DNA from 2 places in the Kitasatospora sp. NPDC097643 genome. Region 2 is predicted to be linked to the other one. Evidence: riboswitches for the same ligand, from Rfam matches in the RefSeq annotation. Region 2 holds a riboswitch; the other holds the start of a gene.
The links. Region 2 has a riboswitch for glycine ahead of gcvT (glycine cleavage system aminomethyltransferase GcvT). Riboswitches for the same ligand answer to the same signal wherever they lie in the genome.
Positions count from the first base shown of each region.

Region 1: another riboswitch for glycine. It lies ahead of gcvP (aminomethyl-transferring glycine dehydrogenase); the one in region 2 lies ahead of gcvT (glycine cleavage system aminomethyltransferase GcvT).

Region 1 covers NZ_JBEOSA010000037.1:13,253-20,635, reverse strand. The annotation lists gene ABTY15_RS23205 (glutamate-cysteine ligase family protein) at 1-598, opposite strand, end outside; gene ABTY15_RS23200 (hypothetical protein) at 971-1,543, shown strand; gene ABTY15_RS23195 (DUF5999 family protein) at 1,870-2,061, shown strand; gene gcvP (aminomethyl-transferring glycine dehydrogenase) at 2,183-5,083, opposite strand; glycine riboswitch at 5,321-5,424, opposite strand; gene ABTY15_RS23185 (PRC and DUF2382 domain-containing protein) at 5,660-6,769, shown strand; gene ABTY15_RS23180 (MFS transporter) at 6,970-7,383, shown strand, end outside.
Region 2 covers NZ_JBEOSA010000068.1:44,686-52,068, forward strand. The annotation lists gene ABTY15_RS32260 (ABC transporter permease) at 42-1,031, opposite strand; gene ABTY15_RS32265 (enhanced serine sensitivity protein SseB C-terminal domain-containing protein) at 1,474-2,325, opposite strand; gene ABTY15_RS32270 (enhanced serine sensitivity protein SseB C-terminal domain-containing protein) at 2,520-3,317, opposite strand; glycine riboswitch at 3,485-3,590, shown strand; gene gcvT (glycine cleavage system aminomethyltransferase GcvT) at 3,820-4,941, shown strand; gene gcvH (glycine cleavage system protein GcvH) at 5,020-5,400, shown strand; gene glyA (serine hydroxymethyltransferase) at 5,483-6,751, shown strand; gene ABTY15_RS32290 (L-serine ammonia-lyase) at 6,951-7,383, shown strand, end outside.

The sequences.
Region 1 (7,383 bases), on a different contig from region 2:
GCTCCGGGGTGACCTGGAGGTGCAGCTGCAACGAGGTCGCGGCCGCCTCCGCCACCATGGTGATGGACTCCAGCTGGAGGTGTTCGACGCCCTCGATGTCCAGCGAGATGTCCTCGCCCCGGGCCGCCAGGATCTGGTCGCTGAGCAGGCTGTACCGCTGGTTGTGGGACATCGCGTCCAGGCCGGTGTGGTCGAGCTCCAGCGTCGGCAGGATGCCCACCATGACGATCCGGGCACCGGCCTCGGCGGCCCGCCGGTCGGCGTAGCGCAGCCCGGTGTCGATCTCCTCGCGCAGTTCCTCGAAGACGTGCCCGCAGAGCCGGTGCGGCACGATGTTGACCTCGATGTTGAACTGGCCCAGCTCGGTCTGGAAGTCGCTGGATCCGATCGCGCTCAGCACCTGCGCGTTGCGCAGCGCCGGCAGGCCCTGCTCGTCGGCCAGGTTGAGCTCGATCTCCAGGCCCATCACCGCGCGCGGGCGGTCGAAGCGGTCCTCGCGCAGCATCCGCCCGAGCGCGTCGAGGCAGGCCTGGAGCTTGCGCCGGTACAGCTGCCGGTCCGCCAGATCCGCCCGAGTCGCCACGACCTTCTCGCCCATGGTCCCCTCCTCGTGAGCCGCCGGCCGTCCGACCGTGCAAGCATCATGCCCACCTCGAAGATCGATACCCGAACGGTTGTACTGGCTTGCAATGCAAGGCAACTGACGGAGTTTCAGAGGAACTACCGACTTGCTCGACGCCACCGCCTGTGATAAACAGGTCACCCTGCGCATCTGTTCGATATAGGATCCGCACTGCGCTCCGGCCGGTCCGCACTCCTGCCCCGAGGCCCTCGTCGACGGCAGCGACCGCGCCGGCACCGCGATCATGCACAACCGGACACGGCCAGGTCCCGTCACCGATGACACCCCGCGCCACGCCGGTATGCCGCACTCGCACGCCGATCTCTCGCACGGAGAGGCGACCTCGCCATGACTCTGCAGACCCCTCAGCCCCCGCCCAGCGCCCTGCGCGCGGTCCTCGCCGCGCTCGACTCGGAGGACGCGCTGCGCCAGCCCGCCGCCGCCGCGCTCTGCCATCCGGCCGGCCCGCTGCTGCCCGCGCACCCGCTCGCGGTCCACGTCCTGGACGGGCCGCGGCCCGAGCTCACCGCCGCCCGCCGGACGGGCTGGCGGTTCCTGATCAAGGACGGCGCCGAGGTGGCCGCCGCCGCCGAGGTGGTCCAGGGCGTCGCGGGCCACACCTTCTCCCACTTCACCGCCGGCCCCTATCTCGACTCGACGGTCCGGGCGCTGCGCGAGGCCTGGCAGATCGCCCAGGGCTCCCGGGTCCGCCAGCAGCCCCGGCTGCTGACCTTCCCCGGCCAGTACGCGACGGCACTGTGGCTGCACAGCCCCGACGCCGGCCCGGCCGCCGATCTGCTGATCCCGCTCGCCCCGGCCCCGCTCGGGGTCACCGCGCACCGCGCGTACCCGGCGGCCGAGCTGCTGCCGCTGCTCGCCCGCGCCCCGCTCGCCCGACCGCTGCTGCTCGGCTCCTCCTGAGCCCGGCCACCCGGACGGGTCATCGGGCATGGCCTCTTCGGGCCATGCCCCAGCTGACCCGTCGGTGCGTGTTTTCCTCACCGGCCCACCTGAACGGGTGATCTCTGCCCGGGAGTTGTGGCGCATGTCACGAAATCGCTGCGCGCGCGTCCGCAGATGCCGACACTGGGAACCAGCGTGGAAGGACCACCTGTCCTACCCACTTGAGCGCCGGTCCACACCTGGTCGGCGCGCGGACAGGATCCGGCCACCGCGGCGGCTCCGACGGCCCCGACCGCCGGCACCGCATCACGGGGAGGATCGCAGAGCGAAGCGAGGGTACGCGTATGTGCCAGCACCGTCCTGAGTGCCCGTCGGCCGAGTCCGAGGACCGCGAGGCGGCCGTGCCGGTGGCCTGCCACCCGGAGCAGGGTTGGAGCCTGCTCTGCAACGGCGTCGTCATGTTCGAGGACACCGGAGAGCTGCTGCCCGACGGCCGGGTGATCGCCCCGCGCCGCCCCATCGCGCACGCGGCCTGACCCCGCCCGGTCGGACCGCACCGGCGGGGGCAGCCGCCACGACGACCACGGGCAGGGCCCCGGCGGAAACGATTCCGCCGGGGCCCTGCCCTGTGACTACCGGGTCACCGCCGTCCGTCGATCAGACGCCGTACTCGTCCAGCGGCGGGCAGGAGCAGACCAGGTTGCGGTCGCCGTACGCGCCGTCGATCCGGCTCACCGGCGGCCAGTACTTGTCCGCCGGGTTCACGCCCGCCGGGAAGACGGCCTCCTGCCGGGTGTAGCCGTGCGCCCAGTCGCCGGCCAGCTCGGCGGCGGTGTGCGGGGCGTTGTGCAGCGGGTTGTCCTCGGCGGCCCACTCGCCCGAGCCGACCTTGTCGATCTCGGCCCGGATCTCGATCATCGCGTCGCAGAACCGGTCGATCTCGTGCAGGTCCTCGGACTCGGTCGGCTCGATCATCAGCGTGCCGGCCACCGGGAAGGACATCGTCGGCGCGTGGAAGCCGTAGTCGATCAGGCGCTTGGCGATGTCGTCCACCGTCACGCCCGTCTCCTTGGTCAGCGGGCGCAGGTCGATGATGCACTCGTGCGCGACCAGCCCGCCCGGGCCGGTGTAGAGCACCGGGAAGTGCGGCGCCAGCCGCTTGGCGATGTAGTTGGCGTTCAGCACCGCGACCTGGGTCGCGTGCTTCAGGCCCTCGCCGCCCATCAGCCGGACGTACGCCCAGGAGATCGGCAGGATCGCGGCCGAGCCCCACGGCGCGGCCGAGATCGGGCCGACACCGGTGGCCGGACCGGCCTCCGCCTGGAGCGGGTGGTTCGGCAGGTACGGCGCCAGGTGGGCGCGCACCGCGACCGGGCCGACGCCCGGGCCGCCACCGCCGTGCGGGATGCAGAAGGTCTTGTGCAGGTTCAGGTGCGAGACGTCCGCGCCGAACTTGCCCGGCTTGGCCAGGCCGACCAGGGCGTTCAGGTTGGCACCGTCCACGTACACCTGGCCGCCGGCCTCGTGCACCAGGGCGCAGATGTTGGTGATCTCGGTCTCGTACACGCCGTGGGTGGACGGGTAGGTGACCATCAGCACGGCGAGGCTGTCGCGGTGCTGCTCGATCTTGGCCTTCAGGTCCTCGACGTCCACGTCGCCGTCGACCAGGGTCTTCACCACGACCACGCGCATGCCGGCCATCACCGCGGAGGCCGCGTTGGTGCCGTGCGCGGAGGACGGGATCAGGCAGACGTCACGCTGGGTGTCGCCGTTCGCCTGGTGGTAGGCGCGGACGGCCAGCAGACCGGCCAGCTCGCCCTGGGAACCCGCGTTCGGCTGGATGGACACCGCGTCGTAGCCGGTCACCTCGACCAGCTGCTGCTCCAGCTGGCGGATCAGGGTGAGGAAGCCCTGGGCCTGCTCGATCGGCGCGAAGGGGTGCAGCTGGCCGAACTCCGGCCAGGTCACCGCCTCCATCTCGGTGGTCGCGTTGAGCTTCATGGTGCAGGAGCCCAGCGGGATCATGCCGCGGTCCAGCGCGTAGTCCCGGTCCGACAGGCGGCGCAGGTAGCGCAGCATGGCGGTCTCCGAGCGGTGGCTGTGGAAGACCGGGTGGGTCAGGTACTCGTCCTCGCGCAGCAGCGCGGCGGGCAGCGTGTCGGCGGCCTCGGCGACCTCGACCGCGGGGACGCCGAACGCGGCCCAGACACCGGCCAGGTGCTCGCGGGTGGTGGTCTCGTCGGCGGAGACCGAGATCCGGTCCTCGCCGTCCTGGTACACGTTGATGCCGTTGGCGCGGGCGGCGGCGGCGATCTCGGCGGCGCGGCCCGGGACGACGGCGGTGACGGTGTCGAAGAACTCGCCGTGCAGCAGCTCCACGCCGCCGGCCCGCAGGCCCTCGGCGAGGGCGGCGGCGTAGCGGTGGGTGCGGCGGGCGATGTCGGCCAGGCCGTCCGGACCGTGGTACACGGCGTACATCGAGGCCATCACGGCGAGCAGCACCTGGGCGGTGCAGATGTTGCTGGTGGCCTTCTCGCGGCGGATGTGCTGCTCGCGGGTCTGCAGCGCCAGGCGGTACGCGCGGTTGCCGTCGGAGTCGATCGAGACGCCGACCAGACGACCAGGCAGCGAGCGGGCGTACTCGGCGCGCACCGACAGGTAGCCGGCGTGCGGGCCGCCGAAGCCCATCGGCACGCCGAAGCGCTGCGAGGTGCCGCAGGCGATGTCGGCGCCGAGCGAGCCCGGCGACTTGAGCAGGGTCAGCGCCAGCAGGTCGGCGGCAACGGCGACGATCGCGCCCAGGCCGTGCGCCTGCTCGATGACGGGGGCGAGGTCGCGGACCACACCGGTGGCGCCCGGGTACTGGAGCAGCACGCCGAACACGCCGCGCTCGGCGATCTCGGCCGGGATGCCCTCGGACAGGTCGGCGACGACGACCTCGACGCCGGTCGGCACCGCGCGGGTGTTGATCACCGCGACGGTCTGCGGCAGGGTCTCCGCGTCGACCAGGAAGACGCCGCCCTTGACCTTGGTGACGCGGCGGGCGAGCGCCATCGCCTCGGCGGCCGCGGTGCCCTCGTCGAGCAGCGAGGAGCCGGAGGTGGGCAGGCCGGTCAGGTCGGAGACCAGGGTCTGGAAGTTGAGCAGCGCCTCCAGGCGGCCCTGCGAGATCTCCGGCTGGTACGGCGTGTAGGCGGTGTACCAGGCCGGGTTCTCCATGACGTTGCGCAGGATCACCGGCGGGGTGAAGGTGCCGTAGTAGCCCAGGCCGATCATCGGCTGGAGCACCTGGTTGCGGCCGGCCAGCTCGCGCAGCTCGGCGAGGACCTGGGCCTCGCTGCGGCCGGCGGGCAGGTCCAGGCCGGTGATCGAGCGGATCGCCTCGGGCACGGCGGTGGCGGCGAGCTCGTCCAGCGAGCCGTAACCGACGTGCGCCAGCATCTTCTCCTGCGCGGCGGCGTCGGGGCCGATGTGGCGGTTCTCGAAGGGGCTGGCCAGCTCAAGCTCGGTGAGGGTCGCGGGGCTCGTGGGGCGTCCCGCGTTCGGCTGGGCGTTCATGGTGGTCGAGGCCTCCTGGTCACGGACCGGCGGGGGTACGCACGCCGGTCGGCCTTCGCCGCTGCGGACAGCGCTTCGGCCTGGGCGGGCGAACCCGACAGGCCTCCCCCTCTGTCATCGGGACCTGAGAGCTTCACCCGCGCGGTGCGCGTGGGCGCGCCGCCGGCTTGCACCGTCGGTGAGGGTGGTGGCCGTCGGCTCCCTCGCCGGCGGTCCTGCCCTGCTTTCCAGAGTGACCTATCCCACACGGTACGGATGCCTGAGAGATTCCGGGGAGGAGTTGCTCCTTCGGCGCCCCGACCAGCGCTTTCCGCTCCCGGGGACTCTCCCGAGCGGGCTCGGCGGTCGGGGCCCAGGTTACCAGCGGGAGGCCCTCCGATCACGGGTGCGTCGGGTCACTCCGGGTCTACGCGCGTGGCATCCGGACGACCCGGACGGCCCAGTGCGCAGCCCGTCCGGCCGCACCCCGCTCGCGCCCGCCCGGTTCATGCCTTTTGGTGTGAAGTGGCGGACGGAAACGGGTGCTCCGGTCGCCGACCTGCGGGAGTTCCGCAGAGCAGCGCACTGGAGGAAAGAGTGCAAACCGATATCGACCCCAGGGACCTCATCGGCCACAAGGCGGTCGACCGCAACGGAGACAAGATCGGCACGGTCGACGAGGTGTACCTGGACGACGCCACCGGCCAGCCGGAGTGGGCCGCCGTCCGGACCGGCATCTTCGGCCGGGACGCCTTCGTCCCGCTCACCACGAGCGAGTTCTCCGGCGAGGAGCTCCGGGTGCCGTACGACAAGTCACTGGTCAAGGACTCGCCGGACTTCGGCGTCGGCCAGCACCTGTCGCCCGCCCAGGAGCTCCAGCTCTACCGCTACTACGGCCTCGACACCCCCGTGGTGAACGGGCGATCCGAGGCCGGCCCGGGCGACCGGCCCGCACAGCCCGACCTCGACTTCGGCACCACCCAGGCCGCGGCCCCGGCGGCCGCCGCCGCCACGACCGCCGCGGCGGCGAAGTCGCTCGCCTTCCACTCCCCCGAATCCGCCCCGACCACCCCCAACCAGAACAGCACCGCCACGGAGGCCAGCGTGCGCACCCTCAGCACCCCCGCGCCCGTCGCCGCCACCACGGCGGCCGCGGCGCTCACCGAGCCCAAGCCACAACCGTCCCCGGCCGCGGCTCCGACCACCACCCCGACCACCGCCACCCCGGAGCCCGCCGCCGGCCCGGCCACCTCGGCCCCCAGCGGCCCGGTCGAGATCACCTGCCGCGAGGAGCGGCTGGACATCACCACCGAGTGGCACGTGCTGGGCACCGCCCGGCTGCGGAAGTACGTGACCAGCGAGGCGGTCGAGCGCCGCGTCCCGGTGGTCCGCGAACGCGTCCGGGTGGAGCGGATGCCGGTGGGCGACGCCGAGCGCGCCTCGCTCACCGAGAAGGACATCGCCGAGGCGGTGGAGGAGGTCACCCTGCGCGAGGAGCGCCCGGTGGTCCGCAAGTACCTCGCCCCGATCGAGCGGGTCCGCCTGGTGGTCGAGCGCTACACGGCCGAGGAGGTGGTCCAGGACGAGCTCCGCCGCGAGCACGTCGAGGTGCACGACGACACCGCCACCACCCCCGACGCCGCCAACACCAACGGCACCCCGCCCATGGACTCCAGCCGCCCCTCCGCCCTGCGCCCCCTCTCCTGAGCCACCCCCCGAGGGCCCCGGACCACCCCGGTCCGGGGCCCTCCGCGCGCCCCACCCCCACCCCCACCAGCCCCAACGCCCGCCGCAGGCGCCCCGATCGTTCGACTTTGCCAAAGCTTCACCGATCGATATTTGACACAGTGAAGTATCTCCCTGCATGGTTACTTCAGTTCATTCACTATGTACGGGAGGAAGCAACCGTGAGTGAGGCACCACAGCCCACCACCGCGGCCGAGAAGCAGAGCAGCGCCCGAGTCCTGCCGGCCCTCATCCTGGCGATGCTGTCGTTCAGCGTGGTGCAGACCGCGGTCGTCCCGATCCTGCCCTCGCTGGCCAAGGAGCTGAACGTCTCCGGGTCCAGCGTCACCTGGCTGATGACCGCCAACCTGCTCTCCGCCGCCGTGCTGACTCCCCTCCTGGGCCGCTTCGGCGACCTCCGGGGCCGCAAGCCGATGCTGCTGATCTCGCTCACGGGCCTGGTCGCCGGCTCGGCGCTGGCGGTCAGCACCCACTCCTTCACCTGGCTGGTCGTCGCCCGCGTCCTCCAGGGCGCCGGCGGTGGCGTGCTGCCGCTGGCGATCAGCATCGTCCGCGACGAGCTGCCCAAGCAGAAG
Region 2 (7,383 bases):
AACCCCTTGAGGTGTGGAGGGTGAAAGGTCCTGACGTGGGGTCAGTTGCTCTTGGGATCGAGGGCGTCACGCAGCCCGTCGCCGAGCAGGTTGAAGGCGAGCACGGTGAGGAAGATCGCCAGACCGGGGACCACCATGTACTGGGGGTCCACCTGGTAGTACTTGATCGCGTCCTGGAGCATGCCGCCCCAGGAGGCCTGCGGGGGCTGGATGCCGACGCCGAGGAAGCTCAGGCCCGCCTCGAACAGGATGTTGGTCGGGATCAGCAGGGTCGAGTAGACCAGGATCGGACCGACCAGGTTCGGCAGCAGTTCCTTGAACAGGATGAACGGGCCGCGGGCGCCGAGGCTGCGGGCCGCGTGGACGAACTCCCGCTCGCGCAGCGAGAGCGTCTGTCCGCGCACGATCCGGCCCATGTAGGGCCAGTTGAAGAAGCCGATCACGAAGATCAGCACCATGATGTGCAGCGGGAGGCCGTGCAGGCCGAACGCGCCGCCCTGGAGCGAGGTCGAGATCGCGATGGCGAAGAGCAGCAGCGGGAACGCCAGGAAGACGTCCATGATCCGGCTGATCAGGGTGTCCACCCAGCCGCCGTAGTAGCCCGCCATCACGCCGAGGACGGTGCCGATGGTGTTGGACAGCACGGTCGCGCCGAAGGCGACCAGCAGGGAGACCCAGGAGCCCTCGATGACGCGGGAGAGCAGGTCGCGGCCCTGGAGGGGGTCGACGCCGAGCGGGTGGTCCCAGCTCATGCCGCCCCAGTCCCCGAACGGCAGGCCGCCGAGGTCGGCGTCCAGCAGGTCCTGGTTGAGGCCGTCGGGGTCGAGCCCGAACGCCGACTCGATCGGCTTCGCCAGCACGGCGAGCAGGATCAGCAGGATCACCACGATGCCGCCGGCGACGGCGGCCTTGTCCCGCTTGAAACGGGTCCAGGCGATCTGGCCGAGGGAGCGGCCCTCGATCTTCTTGGCCGGGCTCGCGGGGGCGGGTGCCTCCGGCTCGTTCCCGGCGGTTGTGATGGGTGCGGTCATGGTCAGTTGGTCCCCTCGCCGACGGTGGCCGGCCCACGGGTGCCGGTCACCGGTTCGGCGGTACGGCTGCGGACGTGCGGAGGTGCTAGGAGCGGGTGTGCGCGGCAGTACGAACGTGCACGGGTACTGCCACCACGCGGGATGGGCGTCGCGTGGATCGAGCGGTCGGCGTGCGCGTTCACCTTCGTGGGGTTCCTAGTACGCGCGGTGCGTTGCGCAGAACTCTCTGCCATCCGAACTGGCTTGCGCCAGCCCTGACAACCGACAGATGCCCAACTGTGATCTGCGAGTCTGCACCTCCTCGCCTCCGGCATATACCTCTTCACATGGCTGTAACAGGCATGTCAACATGCCTGCCAGGGTCGTCCGGGAATTCGTCCGGAAAATGCCGAAGCCGACCTGAGGCGAAATCAGGTCGGCTTCCGGAGGAGCGTTTTGGAATTCAGCGCCCCGGGTATCCGGGCCACGGACGCTGCGGCGGCTGGGGCTGCCCGTGCCAGCCCTGGGAGGGCGGATGGGTGCCGTAGCCGTACCCGGCCTGCGAGGGGTAGCCCGGTGGCGGCACCGGCGGGTAGGGGCCGGTCTGCGGCCCGCCGCGACCGGCCTCCCGGTCGAAGAACGGGCGGGTGTTGGCCCGCATCCACAGCGCCACCGGGTCGTACTCGTCCGCCATCGCCACCGTGGACACCGCCAGCCCCTCCGGGGCCACCGCGATCGCCCGCTGCATCAGCGCCCGGACCGCCTCCACGGCCGGCGGCGAACTCTCGTACAGGTCGAGGCCGATGGCCAGGTACGGTTCGCCCACGGCCGGTTGCACCCAGGCCCGGCGCAGCGCCCGGACCGCGCGCACCTCACCGGCCTGGCGCTCCAGCAGCGCGAAGAACTGCGGGGCGTTCAGCTGCGGCTCGCTCAGCTTCAGCGGCCCGGCCGGCAGCCGGTCCAGCCCGGCGGCGATCCGCCGCAGGTCCGCCCAGGGCACGCCGACGCCGCCGCCGGGGGCGTGCGGGTTGAGCCACAGGCCCCAACGGGTCCGGTACAGCGAGGCGGCGATCTCCCGTCCGGAGATCACCTCGTGCGCCCGCGCCCAGCCGGACGCCGCCAGCTGCTCGGGCGAGGTGACGGCCGGCGCGTAGCCGTGGCCGCCGATCTCCATGTTCCCGTACTGGGCGTCCGGGCTGCCCGGCGTGCCGTGCCACAGCAGCATCCAGACCTGACCCTCGGCCAGCGCGTGCAGCAGTTGCTCGTACGCGTCGTAGCGCTCCGGCGCGACCTCGCGCAGGGCGCGCTCCAGCACGCCCGGATCCGCCCCGGGGCGCCCTGCGGACGCCTGGCCCCAGGACCCCGGTGCACCTCCCGCTACCGCTCCCGCACTCATGCGCCCACCTCGCCGCGCCTCTTTCCTCAAACCCCGCCGGCCCGTCGGCCGTCAGCACGCACCCTATGGCGCGGCACCGGCCACCGCCACGGCGACGTGCCTGTGAACCCCGCTCACGTCCGGGTGTAGAAGGGCAGTACCCGGGTGAGCAGCCACTCGACCACCGGGTCGTCGGCGAGGTCGAGCAGTACGAGGTGGACGCCGCCGGGCAGCGGCGCGGTTCCCAGCGCCCGGCCGAGCGCCTCGTTCACCGCGCCCGGGTCGGCCGGGGCGGCCGGGTCCAGCTGGATGCCGAGGAACATCACGGTCGGCTCGCCCTCGATGCTGGCGAGCGCCCGGCGTGCGGTCAACACCCCCGGCAGCGCGGACAGTTCCGCCCGGCAGGCGGCCAGGAAGTGCTCCGGGTCCTCGCCCGGCACCGGCTCGCGCAGCGCCACCCGGCCACCGGTCGGCGCCGCCGGGTCCTCGTCCCAGCGGTCGGCGCGCGGCCCCCGGCGCAGCTCGGCCACGCCCTGCGGCGGCACCGGGATGCCCACCGCCGCCTCCGGGTTGACCGCGATGCCCACGCCCAGCGGCAGTCCGCGGGCGAACTCCCAGACCGGCGCGACGGCGAAGGCCATCCCCGGCGCCTGCTGGAGGAACACCTCCTGCGAGGAGAACACCGGCACGTACGGGTCGCCGGCCAGCTCGATGGTCGGCAGGTCCAGCGACTGCCCCTGCGGGTCGCCGCCGGACGGCAGCGGGATCCACACCTGGCTGCGGGCCAGCACCTCGATCACCCGCGGGGTCGCGCCCGGGTCGCCCAGCGCGGCGGTCAGCACCTGCTCCAGCTCGTTCGCCGGCCACGCGCCGCCCGGCGGCGCCGCCTGCGGCCCGCCCCACCCCTGCTGCTGCTCCACCGGGAACTCCACCTGCCTGACCGTCCTGCCGCCTCGTCGACGCGTGCAGCCTAGCGGGCCGGGGTGGCCCCGAGGGGCCGTCCCCGGGGGCCCCTCTCCCGCGCGGCCGCCGGACGTGCCATGATGTGCGCGTCTCCGGCGGTGTTCCCCGCGGAGTCGCCAACTCCATACCGGCCGCTCGAACCCGCGCGGGAGAGCCCGGAGTGCCCCCTCAGGCGGCACAGCCGGCGCCGAAGGAGCAAGTCCTCCCCGGAATCTCTCAGGCACCCCTACCGCACGGGTTAGGCACATCTGGAAAGCGGCGCACGGCTTGTCGCGCGCCCACCCACGGTGCAAGCCGCCATGCTGTCCTGTTAGCTGGAAACAGCTGCCGGCGCGTGTGCGGTGAAGCTCTCAGGTTCGACGACAGATGGGGAGACCCACGCCGCCGCATGCCCGCGCGCAGGGTCGGCCCCCGAGCGGGCCCGGTCCGGCGCGTGCACCCCTGAGTGCCCAGACCGAGGAGTTCCAGGCCATGTCGTCCCTCCGCCTCACCGCGCTCGACGCGCTGCACCGCGCCCTCGGCGCGACCATGACCGACTTCGCCGGCTGGGACATGCCGCTGCGTTACGGCAGCGAGCGCGAGGAGCACCTCGCCGTCCGCACCCAGGCCGGTCTGTTCGACCTCTCCCACATGGGCGAGATCACCGTCACCGGCCCGCAGGCCGGCGAGATGCTGGACCACGCGCTGGTCGGCTTCGTCTCCGCGCTGGGCGTGCTGCGCGCCCGCTACACCATGATCTGCGCCGAGGACGGCGGCATCCTGGACGACCTGATCGTCTACCGCCTGCGCGAGGACGCCTTCCTGGTCGTCGCCAACGCCTCCAACGCCCAGCTGGTGCTGGACGAGCTGATCGCCCGCGCCAAGGGCTTCGACGCCGTCGTCACCGACGACCGCGACACCTACGCGCTGATCGCCGTCCAGGGCCCGGAGTCCACCGCGATCCTGGCCAAGACCACCGAGGCGGACCTGCCCGGCCTCAAGTACTACGCGATCCTCCCGGCCCAGGTGGCCGGCCGCGACGTGCTGCTCGCCCGGACCGGCTACACCGGCGAGGACGGCTTCGAGATCTTCTGCAACCCGGGCGACGCCGAGGCGATCTGGCAGGCGCTGACCGGGGCCGGCGAGGGCCACGGCCTGGTGCCGTGCGGCCTGTCCTGCCGCGACACGCTGCGCCTGGAGGCCGGCATGCCGCTGTACGGGCACGAGCTCTCCACCGACCTGACCCCGTTCGACGCCGGGCTGGGCCGGGTCGTCCGCTTCGACAAGACCACCAACGACGGCGCCTTCGTCGGCCGCAAGGCCCTGGAGAAGGCCGCTGCCGAGGCCGAGGCCAACCCGCCGCGCGTGCTGGTCGGCCTGGTGTCCGAGGGCAAGCGCGTCCCGCGCGCCGAGTACACCGTGGTCTCCACCGACGGTGCCCCGATCGGCCGGATCACCTCGGGTGCGCCGTCCCCGACCCTGGGCAAGCCGATCGCGATCGCCTACGTGGACGCGGCGCACGCCGCCCCGGGCACCACCGTCGCGGTGGACGTGCGCGGCAAGCACGAGCCGGTCCAGGTCGTGGCGCTGCCGTTCTACAAGCGCGCCCGCTGACCCCCGTCACCCGTTCCCGAGGTGTGTCCGCCCCGGGCCGCTTCGTCGTACCCGCTTCCCATCCTGGAGAATGACGCCATGAGCAACCCCCAGCACCTGCAGTACACCAAGGAGCACGAGTGGCTGACCGCCGCCGAGGCCGGTGTCTCGACGGTCGGCATCACCAAGCACGCCGCCGACGCCCTCGGTGACATCGTCTACGTGCAGCTGCCCGAGGTCGGCGACGCGGTGACCGCCGGCGAGACCTGTGGCGAGCTGGAGTCGACCAAGTCGGTCAGCGACCTGTACTCCCCGGTCACCGGCGAGGTCGTCGAGGTCAACCAGGACGTCCTGGACGACAACAGCCTGGTCAACAGCGCCCCCTTCGAGGGCGGCTGGCTGTTCAAGGTCCGGGTCGAGTCCACGGACGAGCTGCTCAGCGCCGACGAGTACGACGCCCTCACCAACCCCCAGGGCTGATCCCCTGCGCCGGGGCGGCCGCAGCGCGGTGGCCGCCCCCGGCCGGGTCCTCTTTCCTCTCTCCTCCCGGGAAGACCACACCATGACGGTTCTGAACCAGTCCCTGCACTCCCTCGACCCGGAGATCGCCGCCGCGGTCGACGCCGAGCTGCACCGCCAGCAGACCACCCTGGAGATGATCGCCTCCGAGAACTTCGCCCCGGTGGCGGTCATGGAGGCCCAGGGCTCGGTGCTCACCAACAAGTACGCCGAGGGCTACCCCGGTCGCCGCTACTACGGTGGCTGCGAGCACGTCGACGTCGTCGAGCAGATCGCGATCGACCGCATCAAGGCCCTGTTCGGCGCCGAGCACGCCAACGTCCAGCCGCACTCCGGCGCGCAGGCCAACGCCGCCGCGATGTTCGCGCTGATCCAGCCGGGCGACACCATCCTGGGCCTGAGCCTGGCCCACGGTGGTCACCTGACCCACGGCATGAAGATCAACTTCTCCGGCAAGCTCTACAACGTGGCCGCGTACCACGTGGACGAGAAGACCGGCCAGGTCGACATGGCCGAGGTCGAGCGCCTCGCCAAGGAGCACCAGCCGAAGCTGATCATCGCCGGCTGGTCCGCCTACCCGCGCCAGCTGGACTTCGCCGAGTTCCGCCGCATCGCCGACGAGGTCGGCGCGCTGCTGATGGTCGACATGGCGCACTTCGCCGGTCTGGTCGCCGCCGGTCTGCACCCCAACCCGGTGCCGTACGCGGACGTGGTCACCACCACCACCCACAAGACCCTGGGCGGCCCGCGCGGCGGTGTCATCCTGTCCAAGGCCGAGTGGGCCAAGAAGATCAACTCCGCGGTCTTCCCCGGCCAGCAGGGCGGTCCGCTGGAGCACGTGATCGCCGGCAAGGCGGTCGCCTTCAAGGTCGCCGCCTCGGAGGAGTTCAAGGAGCGCCAGCAGCGCACCCTGGACGGCGCCAAGATCCTCGCCGACCGCCTGCTCCAGGCCGACGTCGCCGAGGCCGGCGCCTCGGTGCTGTCCGGCGGCACCGACGTGCACCTGGTCCTGGTCGACCTGCGCAACAGCCAGCTCGACGGCCAGCAGGCCGAGGACCGGCTGCACGAGGTCGGCATCACGGTCAACCGCAACGCCATCCCGAACGACCCGCGCCCGCCGATGGTCACCTCGGGCCTGCGGATCGGCACCCCGGCGCTCGCCACCCGCGGCTTCCAGGCCGAGGACTTCCGCGAGGTCGCCGACATCATCGCCGAGGCGCTCAAGCCGGCCTTCGACGAGGCCACCGCGACCGCGCTGAAGGCCCGCGTCACCGCGCTGGCCGAGAAGTACCCGCTCTACCCCAACCTCTGATCACCGCGGTGGTCGCGTGATCACTTCGGTGATCGCCTGATCACTTCGGTGGTCGTCCGGGCGGAGTGACCGGCCTCACCCCGCCGCGGCACCTGGGAATCCGGGGCACCGCGCACACTTGGTAGTGCGCGCGGTGCCCCGACCCGTGTCGGCCCCCCGCCCGCCCGTTCCTCCACGAGACCAGACAAGGACGTCCCCCGTGGCCATCAGCGTCTTCGACCTCTTCTCCATCGGCATCGGCCCGTCGAGCTCCCACACCGTCGGCCCGATGCGTGCGGCCCGGATGTTCGCCCGCCGCCTGCGGTCCGAGAACCTGCTGGCCGACGTGACGAGCGTCCGCGCCGAGCTGTACGGCTCACTGGGCGCCACCGGCCACGGCCACGGCACCCCGAAGGCCGTGCTGCTGGGCCTGGAGAACAACTCCCCCCGCACCGTCGACGTCGACCAGGCGGACCGGGACGTCGAGCGGATCACCGCCGAGAAGCGGCTGCGGCTGCTGGGCGAGCGCGAGATCGACTTCGACCCGGACAGCCACCTGGTCCTGCACCGCCGCCGCTCGCTGCCGTACCACGCCAACGGCATGACCCTCTGGGCGTACGCGGCCGACGGCTCGACCCTGCTGGAGAAGACGT